DNA from 2 places in the Actinomadura coerulea genome. Region 2 is predicted to be linked to the other one. Evidence: riboswitches for the same ligand, from Rfam matches in the RefSeq annotation. Region 2 holds a riboswitch; the other holds the start of a gene.

Region 1 (5,405 bases), 1.2 Mb from region 2:
GCCGGACATCGACAGCCCGACGACGGCGGCGCCGGTGAACGACACCGCCATGCCGAGCAGCAGCCGGGACGACAGGCCCTCCTTCAGCAGCCAGCCGCCGAGGAGCGCGATGAGGATCGGCCCGATGTTGACGACGAGGGCGGCGGTGCCCGCGTCCACCAGCTGCTCGCCCCAGTTCAGGACGACCATGTAGGCGCCGAACCACAGCAGGCCGGCGGTGGCGATGCCGGGCCAGGCGGCCTTGGGCGGCAGGCCCTCGCGCCGGATGAGCCAGAGCGCCCCCAGCACGACCGTCCCGGACAGGAGGCGGCCGAGGGCGAGGGCGCCGGGGCTGTACTCGGCGCCCGCGCTGCGGATGGCGACGAAGGCCGAGGCCCAGAACACCACCGTGACCGTCGCCGCCGCCACCGCGAGCTTGTTCGCCCGCGCACCGCTTTCCTGATGCATGTCACGAACCTTAGGGAGGGGACGCTTCCATCGACACCGAAGCGATGTGTGCGGTTGCGCCCCGGTATGCCCAGTCTGGTGCCGCGCGACTTTTCAGGTCCAGCGAAAATCTCTACAGCTGTGGCTTTAGCGTTGCTACGAGGTCGCGAGCCCGTCGAACGGGGAGGACGCCTGGGCGTACCGGCGCTTGGGGATGCGCCCGGCGAGCCGCGCGAGCCGCCCGCCCTCGACCGCGTGCCGCATCGCGGCGGCCATCCGCGCCGGTGACTGCGCGCGGGTGACGGCGGTCGCGAGGAGCACGGCGTCGCAGCCGAGCTCCATGGCGAGGGCCGCGTCGGACGCCGTGCCGAGCCCCGCGTCCAGGATCACCGGGACGGTCGCGCGCTCGACGATCAGCTCGATGTTGTGCGGGTTGCGGATGCCGAGCCCCGAACCGATCGGCGAGCCGAGCGGCATCACGGCCGCGCAGCCGATCCGCTCCAGCCGGTGCGCCAGGACCGGGTCGTCGCTGGTGTAGGGCAGGACGACGAAGCCGTCGTCGACGAGCTGCTCGGCGGCCTCGACCAGCTCGATCGGGTCGGGCAGCAGCGTGCGCTCGTCGGCGATCACCTCCAGCTTGACCCAGTTCGTCCCGAGTGCCTCCCGGGCGAGCTTGGCGGTCAGGACGGCCTCGCCCGCGGTGAAGCAGCCGGCGGTGTTCGGCAGCACCCGGATGCCGCACTCGGTCAGCACGTCCAGCACCGAGCCGCGCGCGGACGGGTCCACCCTGCGCATCGCGACCGTGGTGAGCGCCGTCCCGGACGCGGTCAGCGCCTCGCGCAGCACCGCCATGCTCGGCGCCCCGCCCGTTCCCATGATCAGCCGCGAGCCCAGCTCCTCGCCCGCGATGACCAGCCCGTCGGTGTCGCTCATCCTCATCCTCCCTGGACCGCGGTCAGCACCTCGACGCGGTCGGCGTCCCGCAGGCGCGTGGCCTCCCACTCCGCGCGCCGGACGACCTCGTCGTTCAGCGCCGCCGCCACGCCCGTCGCGGCCGCGGTGACGGACGCGACGACCTCGGCCACGCTCGCGCCGTCGGGCAGCTCCCGCGGCTCACCGTTGACGATCACCTTCATGCGCTCACCTCGGGGGAGAAGCGGTCGGGGGCGAACGGCCCGGCGACCTCGGGGACGGGCCCGTCCAGCAGCATCGCGGACAGGATGTCGGCGCTCACCGGCGTGAGCAGGACGCCGTTGCGGAAGTGCCCGGTGCCCACCAGCAGCCCGGGCAGCGCGGTCGGGCCCATCACGGGCGCGTTGTCGGGCGAGCCGGGCCGCAGTCCGGCGGTGACCTCGGCGAACTCCAGCTCGGTGATGCCGGGCAGCAGCTCGCGGGCGTCGCGCAGCAGCTCCCACAGCCCGCCGGCGGTGACCCGGGTGTCGAAGCCCAGCTCCTCCTGCGTGGCGCCGAGGACGATCTCCCCGTCGGCGCGCGGCACCAGGTACACCGACGATCCCCGGACGAGGCCGCGGGCCGGCCGCCGCAGGAACGGCGTGCGGGTGCGCAGCCGGATCACCTGGCCCTTGACCGGGCGGACGGGTGGAACGGTCCCGGGAGGCAGGCCGCCGAGGTCGCCCGACCACGGTCCGGCGGCCAGCAGCACCCGGTCCGCGCGGATCACGGTGCCGTCGTCCAGGCCCACGCCGGCGGCGGCGTCGTTCTCGACGACGATCCGCTCGGCCCGCCGCCGGACGAGCCGGACCCCCAGCCGCTCGCCCGCCGCCAGCAGCGCCGGGGCGAGCCTGCGGGGGTCGACCGAGCCGTCCTCGGGGGCGAGCAGGCCGCCGCGCACGCCGGGCGCGAGCATCGGCTCCAGCCGCCGGCACTCGCGGCCGGTGAGCGCCTCGACGGGGATGCCCAGGCTCTCCTGGAAGCGGCGCAGGTCGTCCAGGTGCCGCAGGTCGTCGGAGTCGAACGCGACCTCGATGATCCCGTCGGTGCGGTAGCCGGTCTCCAGGCCGGTCAGCTCCTCCAGCTCGGCGACGAACGCGCCGTACCGGTCGCGGGAGGCGAGGCCGAGCCGCAGCAGCGGCTCCTCGCCGTAGGTCAGCTCGCTGACCGGGGTGAGCATGCCCGCCGCCACGGAGGAGGCCCCGGACGCGGGCGCGGGATCGACGAGGGTGACGGCGGCGCCGCCGGCGGCGGTGCGCCAGGCGGTGGCGAGGCCGATCACCCCGGCGCCGATGATGACGATCTGCATGCGCGCTCCCTTCGCCGGCATGATCCGGATCAGGTCGTGGCGGTCGGCGGCCCGTTCAGCCGCCCTCTCAGCCCGGTCGCACCGGACTCCCGCGCTCTGTGCTGTTCTGCCCCCACCTTACGACCTCGGCGAACCGGGCAACTGCCTGGACACCTGTCCATCCCCGGATCGGCCCCCGTTAGGGTGACCTTCATGGACAGGGTCATCGTCGTGGGTGGAGGGCTGGCCGGCGTGCGCGCCGTGGAAGCCCTGCGGAGCAAGGGGTACGAGGGCGCGCTGACCCTCGTGTCGGCGGAGCGGCACCGGCCCTACGACCGGCCGCCGCTGTCGAAGGCCGTCCTCGCGGGCGAGTCCGACGACACGACCGTCGACGCCGACTGGGACGCGCTGCGCTGCGAGCTCCTGCTCGGCGAGCGCGCCACGGGCCTGCGGCTGGACGAGCCCGGACGCGGCGGAACGGTGGAGTCCACGGCGGGAGACCTGCCCTTCGACGGGCTCGTGATCGCGACCGGCGCCGCCCCGGTCACGCTGCCCGGGGAGGGGCGCCAGCACGTGCTGCGCACGATCGACGAGGCCCGCGACCTGCGCGCCCGGCTCACCGCGGGCGCCCGCGTCGTGATCGTCGGGGCGGGCTGGATCGGCGCCGAGGTCGCCACCGCCGCGGCCCGCCGGGGCTGCGCGGTCACCGTCGTGGAGGCGGCCGACACCCCGCTGGCGGGCGCGATCGGGCCCGAGGTCGGCGCGCTCACCGCCCCCTGGTACGCCGAGGCCGGCGTCGAGCTGCGGACCGGGGTCAAGGTCGCGGAGGTGCGCGACGGCGGCCTCGTCCTCGCCGGGGGCGGCCACGTCGACGCCGACGAGGTGGTCGTCGGCGTCGGGGTGCGGCCCGTCCTGTCGTGGCTGGAGGGCTCCGGGCTGCTGCTGGAGCGCGGGGTCGTCACCGACGGCTCGTTCCGGACCTACATGGGCGAGGAGGCACCGGCCGCCCTGCGCCCGGACGTCGTGGCGGTCGGCGACTGCGCCGCCTGGTGGTCGCACCGCTACGGGCGGCGGCTCCTCGTCGAGCACTGGGACACCGCCCTGAACGCCCCCGAGGTCGCCGCCGCCGCCCTCCTCGGCCGGGACGCCGTGTACGACGCCGCCCCGTACTTCTGGTCGGAGCAGTTCGGGCGCATGGTCCAGTACGCGGGCGACCACTCGGCGTCCGAGCGGCTCGTGCGCAGGGGCGACCCGTCCGATCCCAGGTGGGCGGTGGTGTGGCTCACCGGCGACCGCCTCGACGCGATCCTCACCGTCGGCCGCCCCCGCGACCTGGTGCAGGCGAGGCGCGTGATCGCCGCCGGGACGTCGGTGGACCCGGAGGCGATCGCCGACCCGGACGTGCCCGTGCGGCAGGCTGTTCGCGCAGAGCGATCAGAGAGGACGTAACGGCTGCGCAGCGGGTTTGAGTCTTCCGAAGGCGTGGTAGCAAGGGGGCGTGACGCAGATGCACGCAACCGTTGACAGCGCACTGGACCCCCGCACCGACGCCCTGGCCGGCGAGTGGCTCACCCTCCGGGAGACCGCCGACAGACTCGGGATCAAGCCCAACCGGATCAAGCAGCTCATCCACGAGCACCGCATCCTCGCGGTGCGCCGGGGCGGGGAGCCGATGGTGCCCGCGGCCTTCATCAAGGACGGCCAGGTCATCAAGGGCCTGCCCGGCACGCTGACCCTCCTGTCGGACGCCGGCTTCGACGACGCCGAGACCATCCGGTGGCTGTTCACGGCCGACGACACGCTGCCGGGAACGCCCGTGGACGCGCTCACCGAGAACCGGGGGACCGAGGTCCGCCGGCGCGCCCAGGCGCTCGCCTTCTAGGCCGCCGCAGGCGGCGTGAGACGCACGTGACACGATCGCGGGGTCGCGCGCGGCGGGTCGACCGCGCGCGCGACTCCGTGGTCATCTGTGGAAAGGACGTTCCCCGGCCGTGTCCAGGCACCTCCCCACCGAGCGCGCCGTCGCGCTGCGCGCCCGGCTGAGCCGCGCCCGCCTCTACCTCTGCACGGACGCGCGGGAGCGCCAGGGCGACCTGCCGGCCTTCCTCGACGCCGTGCTGGCCGGCGGGGTCGACGTCGTCCAGCTCCGTCAGAAGGGCCTGGAGGCCCGGCAGGAGACCGCCTACCTGGAGGTGTTCCGGGCTGCGTGCGAACGGCACGGGGCGCTGCTGGCCGTCAACGACCGGGCCGACATCGCGCACGCGGTCGGCGCGGACGTGCTGCACCTCGGGCAGGACGACCTGCCGGTGCCCGCCGCCCGCGAGATCGTCGGCGGCGACATGCTGATCGGCCGGTCGACGCACTCCGGCGAGCAGGCGTCGGCGGCGGCCGCCGAGCCCGGCGCCGACTACTTCTGCGCGGGCCCGGTATGGCCCACGCCGACCAAGCCCGGCCGCCACGCCCCCGGCCCGAAGCTGCTGGAGTACGTCGCGTCGCAGCGCGTCGCACGGCCGTGGTTCGCGATCGGCGGCATCGACCTCGGCAACCTGGACGAGGTCCTCGCCGCGGGCGCGGAGCGCGTCGTGGTGGTCCGGGCGATCACCGAGGCCGACGACCCGGGCGCCGCCGCGGCGCTGTTCGCGCGCCGCCTGGCCGCCCGGCCGCTCGGCGCGGTTTGACACGGATCACGGTGCGGGCCGCCGCTCCATCGCCGACAATGGGGATCATGAGCGTGGGACCC
Region 2 (5,405 bases):
GCGCCGCCGTCGTGGTCGCCGAGCAGCAGCAGCGGGAACGCGTACAGCAGGCACATCGTCGCCGCCTTGCCGATGAAGTGCACGGGCAGCGTGCCGCCGTAGCCGAGCCGCCGCACGATCGGCGCGATCGGCAGGATCGACACCTCGCGGGCGACGAGCGCGAGCACCAGCCACAGCGGGATGATGTCGCGGATGGTGAGCCCGACGAGCGTGGCGAGGATGTAGAGGCGGTCGGCGGCCGGGTCGAGGACCATGCCGAGCCTGCTCGTCTGGTTGAACGCCCGCGCGAGCTTCCCGTCCAGCCAGTCCGACAGGCCCGCGAACACCAGCAGGCCGAGCGCCCACCAGTCCGCCTCGACGAGGACGAGCCACAGGAACAGCGGGACGCCCAGGAGCCGGGCGAGGCTCAGGATGTTGGGCACCGTGAAGATCCGGTCCTGCGGGGCCTCCTGCAAAGTGCTCACCGACGCGTCGCCTCCCCTGGTCCCCTTGATCCTGACCCTATCCGTAAGGGGAGGAAAGCCCCCCGGCGGCGTCGGGGTCGGAGTCGGGAGGGTCCCGGCGAACGGGCGCTACCGGATGCGGCGGGGGGGCGCGTCACGCCCGGCGCGGCGCGACGGCGTCCTCGAGCGGGAGGACGGCGGTGACGACGAACCCGCCGGACTCGCCCGGCCCCGCGTCGAGCGTCCCGCCCACGCTGCGCGCCCGCTCGATCATTCCGAGGATCCCGAACCCCCCGGGCGGGCCGCCGGACGGGCCCCGGCCGTCGTCGGCGACCCGGACGACGAGCCGCCCGCCGTCGCGCGCCAGGCTCACCGTCGCGCGCTTCGCGGCGGCGTGCTTGACAACGTTGGTCAGGGCCTCCTGGACGATCCGGTACGCGGCGACCCCCGTCTCCGGGGGCGGTGTCCCGACGTCCCCGTCCCGCAGGTCGACGTCGATCCCGCCGCCGCGCGCCGCCCGCACGAGGCCGGCGACGGCGTGCAGTCCCGGCAGCGTCTCGGGGGCGCCGACGTCGGTGCCGCGCAGGACCTGGAGCGTGCCGCGCAGCTCGACGCGCGCGTCCCGGCACGTCGAGGCGATGGAGGCGAGCGCGTCGGCCAGCTCCTCCCGGTCGAGCGGCCGGTCCCCGCGCACGAGGTGGGCCGCGGCGCCGGCCCGCACGCCGATCAGGGTGATGCTGTGCGCGAGCAGGTCGTGCAGGTCGCGGGCGATCCGCAGGCGCTCCTCGGCGACCCGCCGGCGCGCCTCCTCCTCCCGCGTGCGCTCGGCCCGCTCGGCCCGCTCGGTGATCGTCGCGAGCCGCGCCCGGTGCACCCGCCACACCTGGACGGCGATGACGACCGACACCACGGCCTCGATGACCGCGATCTGCTCGCGCAGGGATCCGCCGCCCGCCCGCATCGCCATGCCGACCACGCAGACGGCGAGCAGGGACGCGGCGACGCCGAGCACGATCCGCACCCGGCGCCCGAGCACCGCGTAGGCGAACAGCGCGATCACCTCGGCGGGCACCAGCGCGTGGTGCTGGTACTGCGCCAGGTGGTAGGGCAGCACCAGGGCGACCAGCGCCACCAGGCCGGGGGCCGGCCACCGCCGGATCACCGCGAGCGGGACGTGCGCCGCCACCAGCAGCAGGGCGCCGGGCGCGTCCAGCCCCCGCACGCCCGGCCACAGCACGGCGGCCGCGGCCGCCGCTCCCGCCAGCGCCGACGCCGCCAGGGCGTCCTTCACCGTCGCGTCGACCCGGGGCACCCTCAGCACGCGCCCATTCTCCCCCACTCAGGCGATCTTCGCGCGCCGGCCCGCGCCCCGCGCGCACGCCCCGCACGAATGATCCTTCCGGTGGGCCGTGCGCGGCCGGAGGCCCGCCTTATAGTGCTGCATACCCCGTCACGAAGGGCCGACAGTTGTCCGTCCCCCCGCCTGCTGTCCCCCCGCCTGCCGCCCCTCAGCCCCCCTCCTCCCGGCCCGGACTCCGGATGACGCTCGGGGCGCGGGCCTACCGATGGCCGCTCCGCCTCCTGGCCGCCGCGCCGGCGGCCGCCGCGGTCCTCGTGCTCGCGACCCGCACCCGGACGCTCGACCCGGAGAGCGCCCGCCGGACCCTGCTGCTCTGCGGCGGCGGCTGCCTGGTCGCCGCCCTGGCCGCCGTCCTCTGGGCTGCCCGCCTCCACCGGACCCGCCTCGTCGTGACCATCGGCGAGGACGGGGTGACCCTCCGCCGCGGCGGGCGGGAGGCGGCCGTCCCGGCCGGAGCCGTGGAGGCGGTGGGGATCCGGTGGCCCGTCGACGACCCGGTCTGGACGCTCTGGCTCGACCCGGGGCGGGCGCCGGGCGTCGAGGCCGTCGCCGAGGTCGACGGGAGGGCGGTGACCCTGCTCAGGGGCCGATCGCTGCCGTCCGGATGGCTCCCGGCCGTCCGGACCGCGACCGCGGACCGCCTGGGCGCCGCCTGGCGGGTCGTCGACGACGAGGGACGGGAGGTGCCGCCGCCCGCGGCGGGCGCCCTCGGCCGGGCCCGCCACATCGTCGTGGACGGCAGGGGCCGCTACCGCGACCGGCGCGGCGGCGCCGTCCTCGCCGTGGCGTGCCGCCGGCGCGGCGGGCGGACCACCGTGCTGCGCGACCCCCACGCCGCCGTGCTGCTGACGGTCCGGGGCCCGTCCCGGCTGCCGGGCCGCGACCGCGTGCGCGTCCTCGGCGCGGACGGCAGCCCCCTCGGATTCGTGCGCGGCCTGCGCGAGCCGTCCTTCCACACCGCCGGCGGGATCCTCCTCGGCAGCACCCGCGCGACCGGCGACGGCCGCGTCGTCACCGGCGTCGACGGCCGCCGCTCGGCCGCCCTGCGGGCCGGCGGCGACGACGGGTCCCGGGTGGAATTGGAGCGGTCGCCGTCCGCCCCGGACCCCCTCCGGACCCTGGTCCTGGCGCTGCCCGTCGCGCTCCCCGCGCGGGACCTCCGCGCGGGCGCGTTCTAACCCACGGGCGGCGGTTGCGGCAACCGGGGCCGCCCGGGTTAACGTCGTGGCGACAGATCGCGGGGGCCCGGCGAACCGGGCTGAGATAGCGGCTGGGACGGCCGCTGACCGCATGAACCTGACCGGGTAATGCCGGCGTAGGGAGAGATCGAGTCGTCATGACCGAACCTGTGGTTCCAGCTGCCCGCAAGACCTACCTCCAGGGCTCGCGCCCGGACATCCGGGTCCCGATGCGGGAGGTGCCGCTGACCAACGGCGACGTCGTCGTCCTGTACGACACGTCCGGGCCGTACACCGATCCAGAGCAGGAGACCGACGTGCGCGGGGGGCTGCCGCCCCTGCGGGAGACCTGGATCGCCGAGCGCGGCGACACCGCCCCCTACGAGGGGCGGGCGGTACGCCCAGAGGACGACGGGAGGCGGTCGTCGCCCCCCGCCCTCCCCGGCGCCGGCGGCGTGGGCGCCCTGCCGCGGCGGCCGCGGCGCGCCACCGGCGGCGCGGTGACGCAGCGCGCCTACGCGCGGCGCGGGGAGATCACGCCGGAGATGGAGTTCGCCGCGCTGCGCGAGGGCGTGGCGCCGGAGTTCGTCCGGGACGAGCTGGCCGCCGGGCGCGCGGTGCTGCCCGCCAACGTCAACCATCCCGAGATCGAGCCGATGGTCATCGGACGGAACTTCCTCGTCAAGGTCAACGCCAACATCGGCAACTCGGCCGTCGCGTCCTCGATCGAGGACGAGGTCGAGAAGATGACCTGGGCGACCCGCTGGGGCGCCGACACGATCATGGACCTGTCGACGGGCCGCGACATCCACACCACGCGCGAGTGGATCCTGCGCAACTCGCCCGTGCCGGTCGGGACCGTCCCGCTGTACCAGGCGGTCGAGAAGGTCGGCGGCGACCCGGCGGAGCTCACCTACGAGGTCTTCCGCGACACCGTGATCGAGCAGGCGGAGCAGGGCGTGGACTACATGACCGTCCACGCCGGGGTGCTGCTGTCCTACGTGCCGCTGACGGCGCGGCGCAAGACGGGGATCGTGTCGCGGGGCGGGTCGATCATGGCGGCCTGGTGCCTGGCGCACCACGAGGAGAACTTCCTCTACACCCGCTTCGAGGAGCTGTGCGAGATCTTCGCCGCCTACGACGTGACCTGGTCGCTCGGGGACGGCCTGCGCCCCGGCTCCGTCGCGGACGCCAACGACGAGGCCCAGTTCGCCGAGCTGCGCACCCAGGGAGAGCTGACGCGGATCGCGGCGCGGTTCGGCAACCAGGTGATGAACGAGGGGCCCGGCCACGTCCCGATGCACAAGATCAAGGAGAACGTGGACCTGCAGCAGGAGTGGTGCGACGGGGCGCCCTTCTACACGCTCGGCCCGCTGACCACCGACATCGCGCCCGGCTACGACCACATCACCTCGGCGATCGGCGCCGCGATGATCGGCTGGCACGGCACCGCGATGCTCTGCTACGTCACGCCGAAGGAGCACCTCGGGCTGCCCGACCGCGAGGACGTCAAGGCCGGCATGATCGCCTACAAGATCGCGGCCCACGCCGCGGACCTCGCCAAGGGGCATCCGGGCGCGCAGGCGTGGGACGACGCGCTGTCGGAGGCGCGGTTCGACTTCCGCTGGGAGGACCAGTTCAACCTCTCCCTGGACCCCGGCACCGCCCGCGCCTTCCATGACGCGACGCTCCCGGCGGCGCCGGCCAAGACCGCGCACTTCTGCTCGATGTGCGGCCCGCACTTCTGCTCCATGAAGATCACGCGGGACGTGCGGCGGTTCGCGGCCGAGCGCGGCCTCGCCGACGCGGACGCCCTCTCCGCCGGGATGCGGGAGAAGGCGGAGGAGTTCAGGGCCGGCGGCGGCCGCCTGAACCTCCCGGTGTCGCCCGCCGACGCCTGACCCGCGCCGCCGGGCGGGTCGGCGGGAAACGCGGCCGGGCCCGCCGCGCACGGTGCGCGGCGGGCCCGGCGGCGTCCGGGGGCATCTCGGCGCAGGTCGGGGCATCGGCGCGGATAGGATTGAGGGACCGTTCCAAACGCCGCGGATCCTCCCGATCGCCGCAGGCCCGTTCCACCCCCGGGAAGGATCGACGACCCAGGTGACCAGCGACGACATGGCGAAGACGCGCCCGGTGCGGGCCGACGTGCGGCGCAACCGCGCGCGGCTGCTCGCCGCGGCGCGGGAGACCTTCCAGCGTCAGGGGGCGGGCGCCTCGCTCGAGGGCGTCGCGCGGCTCGCGGGCGTCGGCATCGGCACGCTCTACCGCCACTTCCCCACCCGCCAGGACCTCCTGGAGGCTCTGCTCGCCGACGTGTACGCCGGGCTGGCGGCGGCCGCCCGCGACCTGCTGGACTCCCCGTCGCCCGGCGAGGCCCTGCTGGCGTGGCTGCGGACGTTCGTCTCGGAGATCACCGCCTTCCCG

What was found. Region 2 has a riboswitch for thiamine pyrophosphate ahead of thiC (phosphomethylpyrimidine synthase ThiC). Riboswitches for the same ligand answer to the same signal wherever they lie in the genome.
Region 1: linked by a shared signal. The riboswitch ahead of thiO (glycine oxidase ThiO) and the one ahead of thiC (phosphomethylpyrimidine synthase ThiC) in region 2 are both predicted to bind thiamine pyrophosphate.

The regions. Positions count from the first base shown of each region.
Region 1 covers NZ_JACHMQ010000001.1:657,679-663,083, forward strand. Annotated here, with positions in the region: gene BKA00_RS03095 (DMT family transporter) at 1-447, opposite strand, end outside; gene BKA00_RS03100 (thiazole synthase) at 583-1,359, opposite strand; gene thiS (sulfur carrier protein ThiS) at 1,362-1,562, opposite strand; gene thiO (glycine oxidase ThiO) at 1,559-2,686, opposite strand; TPP riboswitch at 2,676-2,789, opposite strand; gene BKA00_RS03115 (NAD(P)/FAD-dependent oxidoreductase) at 2,879-4,114, shown strand; gene BKA00_RS03120 (helix-turn-helix domain-containing protein) at 4,173-4,547, shown strand; gene thiE (thiamine phosphate synthase) at 4,657-5,343, shown strand; gene BKA00_RS03130 (hypothetical protein) at 5,391-5,405, shown strand, end outside.
Region 2 covers NZ_JACHMQ010000001.1:1,874,487-1,879,891, reverse strand. Annotated here, with positions in the region: gene clsA (cardiolipin synthase ClsA) at 1-464, opposite strand, end outside; gene BKA00_RS08630 (sensor histidine kinase) at 598-1,764, opposite strand; gene BKA00_RS08625 (hypothetical protein) at 1,983-2,981, shown strand; TPP riboswitch at 3,031-3,144, shown strand; gene thiC (phosphomethylpyrimidine synthase ThiC) at 3,140-4,882, shown strand; gene BKA00_RS08615 (TetR/AcrR family transcriptional regulator) at 5,082-5,405, shown strand, end outside.